DNA from 2 places in the Alishewanella sp. WH16-1 genome. Region 2 is predicted to be linked to the other one. Evidence: predicted binding sites of a transcription regulator. Region 2 holds the regulator's gene; the other holds the start of a gene.
The links. Region 2 encodes FNR, which switches genes on or off when oxygen is low (the NO sensors DNR and NnrR bind a similar motif). Its sites were predicted from a motif close to TTGATCTAGATCAA; they were not measured.
Positions count from the first base shown of each region.

Region 1 (6,064 bases), on a different contig from region 2:
GCCGTAGCCGATGTTCCTGGCGGCGCCCCGCGCTAAAGGCAGAGATGCGTTTTAAATAGCCAATCACCCTAGTGCCGTAATCAATATCCTGACTGCCACATTGGGCACAGGCGCACAGGGTGCGTTTATCGATAGCTTCGCAATGGTTACAGATAGTGATTTTGACGTTAACGCAAAAGTAGTTGCAGCCAGTGGTGGCGGCGATATTTAGCAGTTGCAGATAGCCTGGCTGATCCAGTTTTTCTTCCAGATTTAAATGCAGCGCTGAGCCGCCATCCAGATAATCTAATAGCTCGCGGCCATGTAGCTGAAACTTATCCAGCGTATTGGTTTGCTCGTCTTCCACCACATAAAAATAGGAGTTATAGCAATCACGCGGCACGAAATAGCCATCTTCACGATCCCATTTAGCATTTTTAACGCCCAGATTTTCCGCCGGGACAAACTCAGTATTAAACAGATAACCATATTCGGCTTTAGCGGCTTTGTTGGCGTCAAAGATCACTTTTAATTGCTGTTGCACAAAGTGGATATAGTCCGGGTTATTACCAGCGGTTAAGCCTTGTGACTCTGCCGCTTCTACCATGCCGTTAATGCCAATGGTTAAAAACTGCTTGTCGAGGCTGATAAAGCCGGCGTCGTATACGGTTAACAGGCCCGCTGCTTTGTACTCTTCCATTAGCTTGCGGTACGCCACCTGATATTTATGGATTTTGCTGACTTCGCTGGCCAAATCGCGGCCATCCTGGATCAGGCGGTTCATATTAATGGTAATGACGTTAATGGATCCGGTGGCGACGCCGCCCGCGCCCAGGGAATAAGAAAAGGTATTATCGCTGATCTCACTACGCAGCCGGCAGCAGCTGGCCAGCGAGTCGGCGTTATCAGACTGATAGATAAAGAACGAATTCCCGGCTGCCATTTCGCGGGCGATCTCAGTGGCAAACTGTTGATCTTTGCAGTGGCCGTTTTCGGTTAACATAGCGACGGTAACGACCGGGAAGGTCAGGATAGTTTTCTCGCGCTCTTGATTAAACCAGCTTAAGAAAAATTGCTGTAGCGCTGATACCGAAGACCACTCTGGCTTTACAAAGTCCGGAAACACAAAGTTACCAAACATACTGTCAAAGTAGTGCTGGTCATATACTGAGATATTCCAGAATACGCTTTGATAGCCGCGGGCAGCCGCGGGCTGATTTAACGCATACACCACATGTTGCAGGTGGTTTTCGATTTGTTTGCGATGGGTCTGCAGATAGTTATCGCCATAATCTTTGCGCGCAAAGTAGTCGAAGTAGGTTAGAAACTCCACGGTAGCCACGGCCCCGGCAAACTGGCTGGAAACTGCGAATACAAAGTTAACAAAGCAGCCACAGAAAGACTCCAGATGCTTTGGTGCCTGCGATTCGCCCCCTAGCTTGGTGAGGCCATCACGTAAAAATGGATACATCGTCACCGACACACAATAGGGTTTCAGGCTGGTTTCATCGTGCACATAAATTTCGTGTTGTTCGATTTGGCGGACATACTCTGCTGCCAGCTCAGCATCAAATAACTGACGGATCTTATTGCTGATTAGGGCGCGGTTAACCTGAATAAACTGATCTTTCATCAGCTCGGCTTCCAGGGTAGCAATATTTTTCTGCGTCACATTGGCATTGGCATCCAGTTTCGAGCCATCGGCTGCATTGGCTGCCTGTAAGTAGTGTTCAATAAAGTGAAGTTTTTTCTGCAGTTGTTCGGTGTTAAGCGCCGCCATAGCCATTCCCTCTTGCATTGTGTTAGTTAGATTGTTGAAACAGCGAATTCAGACACTGGCCTGTTCGCAAATCGATAAATTTTTGATTAGTCGTCTGGCTTGACAGGCCGCCGCGTTCGGCCAGCCAGCGTCCGGTTTTAACAAAGGTCAGCTCGGCCAGAATGGCTGGGCTAAGTTCCGTTAACTCCAGCCCGGTATACAGACAGCACTTTAAACCGGCGGCCTTGCTCAGGCTTAACAGTGGCATTAGCTCTGGCTCCTGCCACTCGCCACCTAAAAACAGCACACAACTAATCAGCCCCTGATAATCTTGCAGCCGCCGTGCAAAATGCTCTGCCGACAGTGGCTGGCCCTGGCGGGCATCCCAGCTATCGGCACTATGGCAGCCTTTACAACCCAGCTGGCAGCCACTAAAGGTGTAGGCCAGTGACACCTCTCCCGGTACTTCCTGCCAGACAATCTGTTCCGCAATATAACGCAGCATAAAACCCTTTATATTGTGTTGATATTTAAAGTTGGCACTAGATATTGTGTTTTAGCTTAGATGCTTAGCCAGGGTAAAGATTGATCCAGATCAAGGTTTTTGAGATGGCAGCACCGGCCTCGGGCGCGAGGTCGCGCCACAGCTGCAGTTATTACCCCATCAGGGGTAGCGCTGTTTTTGCTTCAGCGAACGTTCAGGGCGCTTTGCCAAAATCAACTTGTGTTTAGCCAGAAATGGAGCCTGCTATGAAAACAGGTATCAACAAAACGCTGTTAATCGCGACCATGTTAACTTTGCCTGCCTGGCCGCTGAGTGCTCACCAGGAGCGCTACGACCCAGCCGAGCGGGTGGTGCAGGATGTGCTTGCGTTTACACTGCAACGGGCGGCAGATGAGATTTTACGGGTGTCGCGCATTGACCCGGTATATCAGGGGTACAGTCGGCATTATGAAATCCGCCACGCACCGCCGCGGGTGGACGACCGTACCCGCCAGCAATTACGCCGCTTAGCCGCTGATCATCAGCGTAAGCTTGCCAGCTATGAGCGTGAATTGGATCGGGAGCTGGATAAACTGGCCCGGGATTACCGCCACGATCATCGTAAAGGTAAAGGGCGGCCCCATTATAAAGAGCGGGAGAAATTCCAGCGTAAAGTAGATCGCGCCTATGATAAGTTCGCCGCCAAGGTCGAACGCGAACATGATCGCTTTGATCGCCAACGTGACCGCATCTTGCGTGATGCTTATGCCTATCAACCAAGACGTTATTAAAGGACAGCTACCGAGCGTTGTCTTGTACTGAAAAGCCGCCAACTGAACACCAGTGGCGGCTCTGAAACGCCAACAAGTATGCTGGCAAAAATGCAGTGTCTCGAAGTTACTGCATTAACGGTGACGCTGATAACTGAAAGTCATAGCCGTCAATTCTGGCTTGCACAATCAATTGATGAATATACTGCGCGACGGCTTTGCGCCGGACTTTCTCGTTCAGGTAATCAGCAATCTTTTGTTTTACTGCACTGTATGGCAGTTGCTGGCCTGGCACTTTACGCATTACTTCAACCACATGCACACCATAACGGCTTTCAATACCTTGCGGCATTAAACCCGGTTCGGCACTAAAAATCTGCCGCTCAAACTCGGGTACCGTCTGGCCGCGACTGATTTGGCCAAGACTGCCGCCGGTTTCTTTCGATGGGCAAGCCGAGTAATTTCGCGCTGCCTCGACAAAGGACGTGCCTTGCTGCAGTTGTTGGATCAGAATTTCCGACAGAGTTTTCGCTTCAACCCGGGCGGAATCATCTTCCGGCGCCGCCGCCAACAGAATATGCCGCACTTCTAACAGCGGTGAGCTGGTAAAGCGTTGCGGATTCAGTTTGTAGTATTGCTCACACTCAACGTCTGTAGCCGTCGGGATCAACACTTCACGGGCCAATAAGGCATCCAGATAGTTATTTTCGGTGACGACATTGTTTTCGGTGCTGATTTCCAGCCCCAGTTCAGCAGCACGCTGGCGCAGCAGCTCGCCAATCACCAGCGATTCGGCAGCTTTTAGCATCGCCGTGCGCTTGCTGTCTGCCGGATGGTATTGCATTTCCGCCATTATGGCGGCTTCGCTAATTGGGGTATCGTTAACCTGAATCATATTTACCTCCACCCCGCCATTACCGCACAAACCGCTGGCGCACTATCTGGTGCTGCCGGCTGATATACTGCACTGGTACGCTTAACATATGCACTAAGCGACTGAATGGAAACACCACAAACAGCGTCATGCCCAGGAATACATGCAGTTTAAAGATCCAATGTACGCTACTGATGGACTCTGCGGCCGCAACAGAGTTAAACGTAACCGTATTTTGCGCCCAGGCCATTAACTTCAGCATCTCGGTACCGTCCAGGTGGCCCATTGAGACAAAGATCGACAGTAAGCCCAGAATCAATTGTGCATACAGTAACAGCAGGATAGCGATATCCATTGGGTTACTGGTGGCACGAATACGCGGGTTAAACAGCCGGCGTTTGATTAGTATGGTCAGGCCGTAGAAGCAGATTAAACCAAAGATGCCGCCGGCAACGATCGCAATCATCTGCTTCATGGCGCTGGTAATACCGAACAGATACCAGAGTTCTTTTGGCATCAGCAGGCCGGCAAAGTGGCCTAAAAAGATCCCCAGAATACCGATATGAAAGGCGATGCTGCCCTTACGCAGTTGTTTACTTTCTAACAGCTGCGAAGAACTGGTCTTCCAGGTGTATTGCTCACGGTCGTAACGGATCCAGCTACCCAACACCATAATCGCAATCGCGATATACGGGTAGATGCCAAAGGCAAACAGATTTAAGTGTGCCATCTTAATGCTCCTTAAGCGCGCTTCACGGCGGCTTCATGAAATAGTTCTTGTGCCAGGGCGTCGGTTTGCAATAAATCGGTGCTCAGTGGTACAAATTGATCGCGCCGTTGGGATTCACTCGGTTTATTGCCGGTGCCGCAGGCGCTGTTGGATTGCTCTGCACTCATAAAGGTCACCATTTCCTCTTCCCAGACTTTATCCAGTGCCTTGGGCGTGTCATCGCGTTTCTCAGTGGCGATTTGCGCTTTAATATCGGCTAAATCGACCTCAACAGCGGACAACAGCAGCAGACTTTGGAATAAGGCGGCATAGTTGGATTCACGCTGCTCCAACCGGCAAGTCAGTACGGCCAGAATTGGGGCAATTTCTTCCAAACCGATTTGTGCGTTCTCTGCGCCCTGAGTGGATAAAAACTCCAGATACAGCGGCAGATAATCCGGTAGCTCACGCACCCCAATATCTAAACCGGCTTCTTTATACTGCGCCTGTAAATCGACCATCGCCTGACCACGGTCGCGCGATTCGCCATGCACATGCTCAAAAATCAGTAGCGATAAAGAGCGACCACGTTCAAACAGACCATCGTATTCGGATTGCCAGTCCATCAGCTCAGCGCCGCAGCGCTGACTGATAAAGGCACAGAGATTGTCTTTATTGCTCTGCGGTAACTCGCTGGCCGCCACCACGGCCAGTAACTCATCCTTAGCCGCCAACAGCTCAGGTGTGGGGTAATCCAATAGCAATGAAATTAACTGTAAAATTTGCATAAGATCCCCCTTAATCCTTTAGCTCAACCGGAATAACCTGGCGTTTACCTTTGGCCTTAGTGCCAAACAGGTTCACGTCGTTGTTACCATCGCCACAGCCATTACCGAAGGTAAAGCCGCAACTGGATTTCAGGTCATAGGCATTTTCGGCATAAGCACGGTGACTGGTTGGGATCACAAAGCGATCTTCGTAATTAGCCAGCGCCATATAGCGGTACATCTCTTCAACCTGTATTGCATTGAGGCCCACTTGCTTCAGCACATCGAGATCCTCGACGCCATCAACCTGTTGTGAGCGTTTAAAGGCGCGCATCGCAATCATCCGCTCTAAGGCGCGAACTACCGGCGCTTCGTCGCCAGCTGTCAGCATATTCGCCAGGTAACGCAGCGGAATACGCAGTGACTTCAGATCCGGAATTTCGCCATTCATGCCGACATGGCCAGCCTGCACCGCACTTTGAATAGGTGACAGTGGCGGTACATACCAGACCATCGGCAGGGTACGGTATTCCGGGTGCAGTGGCAGTGCGACTTTCCAGTCCATCGCCATCATATACACCGGTGAACGCTGGGCTGCTTTAATCCAGTTATCGCTTATGCCTTCAGCACGCGCCGCAGCAATTACCGCCGGGTCGTGCGGGTCGAGGAAGATATCCAGCTGTGCCTGATACAGATCTTTTTCGTTGGCGACACTGGCGGCT
Region 1 is NZ_LCWL01000092.1:49,375-55,438, forward strand. Features, by position in the region: gene nrdD (anaerobic ribonucleoside-triphosphate reductase) at 1-1,759, opposite strand, end outside; gene nrdG (anaerobic ribonucleoside-triphosphate reductase activating protein) at 1,782-2,243, opposite strand; gene AAY72_RS08335 (hypothetical protein) at 2,489-3,013, shown strand; gene AAY72_RS08340 (peptidylprolyl isomerase) at 3,120-3,887, opposite strand; gene narI (respiratory nitrate reductase subunit gamma) at 3,907-4,596, opposite strand; gene narJ (nitrate reductase molybdenum cofactor assembly chaperone) at 4,608-5,363, opposite strand; gene narH (nitrate reductase subunit beta) at 5,374-6,064, opposite strand, start outside.
Region 1: the regulator FNR is predicted to act here: its motif matches at 2,324-2,337, upstream of nrdG (anaerobic ribonucleoside-triphosphate reductase activating protein).

Region 2 (6,064 bases):
CAGTGCCTGGCGCAGCATTAAAGCCAGGCAGATGAATATGGATGTGCCGGTTAGTCTGGCGCTCTGGTATACCTTTTTCGCCTCGTCTTATGCCACGCTGTTTCATACCGGTGAAGTCTATTTTGAATCGGTCTGTATGTTTACTTTTCTGCTGCAGTTGGGTAAGTTTTTTGAATACCGCGCCCGGGCCCAGGCACGAGAGGCCACCAGCAACCTGCTAAAGATTATGCCGGTCACCGCCACTTTATTAACTGAGCAGGGCCCAACCAGTGCCTCGGCGCGCCGGTTGCAACCTGACGATCTGATCCTGGTCAAAGCCGGCGAAACCCTGCCAGCTGATGGTATCGTCACAGAGGGGCAAAGCTCGGTTGATGAATCGATGCTAACCGGTGAATACCGGCCCATTAGTAAAGGGCCCGGCGATACAGTACTGGCAGGCAGTATCAATCATGATGGTTTGCTGAAAATTCGCGTTAGCGAGGCCTTGGCACACTCCCGCCTGGGCCAGATTATCCAGTTGCAGCAGCAGACGCTAAATCAAAAACCGCGGTTGGTGGAAAAAACTGACCAGCTGGCAAAATACTTTGTCGAACGCTTACTGGTAATAGCGGTATTGACCTTTGGTTTATGGTATTTCTGGTGGAACCCGGACCGGGCATTCTGGGTTACCTTGTCGGTCTTAGTTGCCACCTGCCCTTGTGCACTCAGCCTGGCAACCCCCACCGCTATTACCTGTGCCTTAGCACGCTTAAACCGTCAGGGGATCCTGATTAAAAATTCTCAGGCGCTGGAAACCTTGCCAGAAATCAGCCATATCGTGTTCGATAAAACCGGTACCCTTACCGAAGGCCAGTTTAGTGTCTGCCAGGTCACCTTACTCAGTACGCAATACGGTGAAGCTGAGGTGCTGAATTTCATTGCCAATCTGGAGCGCTATTCCGAGCATCCCATCGCCCGGGCCTTTGCTCCGTATCTGACCGAACCATTGCAACTGCAGCAGGTGAGCGTCGCCGTTGGCGCTGGGATCAGTGGCAGCTGGCAACAACGACAGCTTAAAGTCGGCAGTGCGGCGTTTTGTCAATTGAGCGAAGTCAGCAATGCGATGGTATATCTGGTGATCGATGGCGAGCCGATTGCTGCGGTAGAGCTGAGTGATCAGATCCGGGCGGAAGTGCCGGCACTGGTCGCCAAACTGCAGCAACAGGGTTATCGTTTAGGCATGTTGACCGGCGACAGCTCTGAGCAAGCAGAGCAGATCAGCCAGCAGCTGCAGTTAGATTTTATGGTAAAGGGCTGCTCGCCAGAGCAAAAAGTCGCGCAGATCCAGCAACTGATTGCCGATGGCCATAAAGTCTTAATGCTTGGCGATGGCATTAATGACAGCCCTGGCTTTAATGCCGCCCATATCTCTGTCGCCGTGCACTCAGGCGCGGATTTATCAAAAAACCAGGCCGATGTGGTGCTGTTAAAGCCAGATGTCAGCCTGGTATTAGATTTAGTTGCCGGTGGTAAACAAAGCGCCCGTACCATCAAACAAAACCTTGGCTGGTCGGTAGGCTATAATCTGATTATTATTCCATTGGCGGTAGCAGGCTTTGTATCACCTTATATTGCCGTGATTGGTATGTCCTTCAGCTCCTTGCTGGTGGTATCTAACTCGTTAAGGTTACTGAAGAAATGAGCATTATTTATGTACTGATCCCGATTGCCATTTTATTTGTCGCCATCGGTATCTGGATTTTCTTTTGGGCGGTACGCTCAAAACAGTTTGAAGATTTGGAAAAAGAAGGCTTAAGCATCCTGTTTGATGAGGATAAGCAGCAGGTGCAGTCTGACAACCCGCGCCAGCAGCCAAACCATAACAGCCCGTCGCGCCAAGATGAGCCCTGATTTTCTCGCCGCTATACTGATTGGTTTGTTGGGGAGCAGTCATTGCCTGGTAATGTGCGGCGGTATCGCCAGTGCCTTACAACTGAGTGTACCGGCAGAACAACGCCGTCACGGCTGGTACTTTCCATTGTTACTCAGTGCCGGACGCTTAACGACTTACGCCTTGTTCGGCGCCCTGGTTGGCTATTTTGGTATTACGGCGATGCAAGTGACCGGGGCATCCATGCTATGGCTGCGTTTGCTTGCCGGCTTGCTGCTGATTGCCATGGCGCTGTACATTAGCCGGCTCTGGTTTGGTTTAACCCGATTAGAAAAGGTTGGTCAGGGCCTATGGCAGCGGCTACAGCCACTGAGCAAAGCGCTGTTACCACTGGATTCCGCCAGCAAAGCTTACCGCTATGGCCTGTTATGGGGCTTTCTGCCCTGTGGCCTGGTTTACTCCACCTTAAGCTGGAGTCTGGCCAGCGGCAGTGCGCTAAAGGGTGCCGCCCTGATGCTTGGCTTTGGCATCGGTACCCTGCCCGCTCTTCTCGCCGTTGGCAGCGCAGCCAACGCCTTACGTCAGCTCAAAGCAAATATGCTGTTTCGTTATGCGACTGCGGCTATACTGGCTATCTATGGCTTTTATACGATATGGCTTGCTTTGCAGAGGTTAGTTTTTTAAGCTAGCAGTCATATTAGGGACTTTAGGATCCATTCGATGCAACGCTCGGCGATTAATTGTCAGGATTGTGGTTTTAGCCAGCTGTGCCTGCCATTTTCACTTAACGATCAGGAAATGACCAAGCTGGATGACATTATCCAGCGTAAACGCCCGCTGCATAAAGGCGATATTCTGTTTGAAAGTGGCACCGCACTAAAATCGCTGTTCGCCGTGCGTACCGGATCCTTTAAAACCTTTACCCTGACCGAACAGGGTGAGCAACAAATTACCGGCTTCCATTTGCCCGGCGATATTATCGGTTTTGATGCGATCAACACCCAGCAACACGTCAGTTACGCTGAAGCGCTGGAAACCGGAATGATTTGTGAAATCCCGTTCAATAATCTCGAACTGTTATTAGATCAACTGCCCAAATTACGGCAACAAATGATGCGGCTGATGAGCCAGGACATTCAGGCAGATCAGCAAATGTTGCTGTTGTTAAACCGGAAAACTGCCGAGCAAAAACTGGCGACCTTCCTCAATCATCTGGCATCACGCTACGGTAACCGGGGCTTTTCGTCTAAGGCTTTCCGTCTGACGATGACCCGCAGTGATATCGGTAATTATCTGGGCTTAACCGTGGAAACCATCAGCCGTTTGCTGAGTAAACTGCATAAAGATCAGATTATTGATGTCGACGGTAAACTGATTACCATTCTTGATGCGTCGGCACTAAATAATCTGGCAGGGAATTGCTAACCCCCCATATTGATTTCAGTAAAGCAACAACGCCTATTGCGCCGCAACGCCGCTTTAACTTTGTTGCTTGTTTATTGATTTAACACAAAGGCCCCGCTACCAACTCCGGTTATTTTGACTACACTTAGGTGAGTTAGAATGGATAGCCGGAGATATTATGTCGATTTACAACAATGTTTTAGTGGTACTGGATCCAACTACGGAACAGCAAAAAGCGCTGGATCGTGCGCTGGAACTAACCCGCAAACAAGGCGGTAAATTAACGGCCTTTCTGTCGGTATACGAGTTCTCTTACGAAATGACCACCATGTTGTCCGGTGATGAGCGCGAAGCCATGAAACAAGCGGTGATTAAGGATCGTGAAATCTGGCTTAGCAGTTTATTAGCACCGGCAACGGCCGCCGGGCTCGACATTGCGATACAGGTGGTTTGGCACAACAGACCTTTCGAAGCCGTGGTCAAGGCGGTACTGGAGCATAACTTCGACTTAGTCATTAAAGGTACTCATGATCATGACGTACTGAAATCGATGATTTTTACCCCAACTGACTGGCATATTTTACGCAAGTGTCCCTGCCCGGTATTGCTGGTAAAAGAACACGCCTGGCCGGAGCAAGGAAATATTATCGCCGCAGTTAATGCCGGCAGCGAACAAGAACATCATAAATCATTAAATAAACGCGTAATTACTAAAGCGTTACAAATGGCTGAATTGCTGCACGCCAAGGTACATCTGGTCAATGCCTATCCGGGTACGCCGGTTAATATCGCCATCGAAATCCCGGAGTTTAATCCGCAGGAATATAACAGCACTATGCAGCGCCACCATAAAGAAGCCGTCAAGCTGCTCGCCGATGACTATGCGATTCCGGCGGACCAGTGTCATGTGCTGGAGGGTATGCCAGAAGATGTGATCCCGAAACTAGCGCGGAAGCTGGATGCGGAAATGGTATTAATTGGTACCATCGGCCGAACCGGTTTATCGGCTGCCATTATCGGCAATACCGCCGAGCATGTGATTGACCGTTTGGACTGCGATGTCTTGGCGTTAAAACCGGAAAACTTTGTCTGTCCGCTGGAGAAATCCTAGAGCAGGATCCTATTCCTCTTTTGCGTAGGCGCACCCTTGGGTATAATGTGCGCCTTTTTTCTGTCTGGTAGTTAATGATGTCTCACGCCGCGCAAGCGAAAGCCCAATACAATCTGAATAAACTGCACAAACGGCTGCGCCGTAACGTTGGCCAGGCCATTGCTGATTTTGGCATGATCAGTGAAGGCGACAAGGTGATGGTGTGTTTATCCGGCGGTAAAGACTCTTATACCCTGCTGGATATTCTGCTGAATCTGCAACAATCGGCGCCAATTAATTTCAGTATTGTGGCGGTGAATCTTGATCAGAAACAACCGGGGTTCCCGGCGCATGTGCTGCCAGAGTATCTGACAGCCATTGGCGTCGACTTTAAAATTGTTACTGAAGATACCTATGCCATCGTCAAGGAAAAGATCCCAGAGGGCAAAACGACCTGCTCGCTGTGTTCACGCCTGCGCCGTGGTATTTTGTACCGCACTGCCAAAGAACTGGGCGCAACTAAAATCGCCCTCGGCCACCACCGCGATGATATGCTGGAAACCTTGTTTTTAAATATGTTTTATGGCGGCAAGATGAAATCGATGCCGCCCAAACTGATCAGTGATAACGGCGAACATATCGTGATCCGGCCTTTGGCTTACTGCAAAGAAAAGGATATCGAAAAATATTCGCAAGCCAAGGCTTTCCCGATTATCCCGTGTAACCTCTGTGGCTCACAGGACGGGTTGCAGCGGCAGGTGGTAAAAGAAATGCTGCAGGACTGGGATAAACGTTTCCCGGGCCGGATTGAAACCATGTTTCAGGCAATGCAGAACATTGTGCCGTCCCATCTGGCCGATAAAACGCTGTTTGATTTTGCGGCGATTAGCAAAGAAAGCGCTCTGCTCAGCGATGGTGATACCGCCTTTGATAAGGTTGCAGTACCTAGCGTACCAGTAGGTTTCGAGCAGGAAGATGACGAGTTAATTGTGCATCAGGCAGTGGAATTAAGCTGAGCGTAACAGGCTACGGCAGCAACACCAGGCCTGCTCAGTTGAGCAGGCTTTTTTATCGCTTAATCTTCCAGTAGACGACGGTTAAAACGAATCATCGCGGTAATTTCTTCGATATATTCATGACCGCGCTCAGAGTAGGCACTCAAACCATGTGCCAGGGCTTCACCACGCAGAGGCCGGTTTTCAGCACGGTGTTGTGCGCGGATCTGCCGCAACTGCTCGTAAGTATGAAAGGTATTCAGATTATAAAAATAACTGCGGATACTGGCTGCCGGACTGTCGAATTTCGCGACCTCGTGAAACTGATCTTCGGCCCGGTTTAGCGGGATCAGGCCACAGCCCTCGCGAAAACACCACTGGCCGAAGAAATTATAACCCTCTATGGCAAAACGGCTGGTGCCCCAGGCAGACTCATTTGCTGCTTGCATTAAGACTAAACTTTCCGGGATCACATCTACCCGCAGTAATAGCTCAGCCAGGGTTTCCTGATCCGTCTCTGCCACGTCTAACTTAAACTCGTCATACAAGCTATACAGAAACGCATATTCCTCAATGCTGAGTCTTAAGTTTTTCTGCTTTTTCTCGGCAATCTCCAGCAGCTGTTCACGTAACCACAATAAACGCTGATTTTCGCGTTTGACATGCGGCCTCAGATAGTCAAAAAACGCTTGTTTCTTGCGATCG
Region 2 is NZ_LCWL01000003.1:43,054-49,117, reverse strand. Features, by position in the region: gene AAY72_RS00845 (heavy metal translocating P-type ATPase) at 1-1,681, shown strand, start outside; gene ccoS (cbb3-type cytochrome oxidase assembly protein CcoS) at 1,678-1,890, shown strand; gene AAY72_RS00835 (sulfite exporter TauE/SafE family protein) at 1,880-2,554, shown strand; gene fnr (fumarate/nitrate reduction transcriptional regulator Fnr) at 2,591-3,295, shown strand; gene uspE (universal stress protein UspE) at 3,453-4,385, shown strand; gene ttcA (tRNA 2-thiocytidine(32) synthetase TtcA) at 4,463-5,380, shown strand; gene AAY72_RS00815 (glucosaminidase domain-containing protein) at 5,440-6,064, opposite strand, start outside.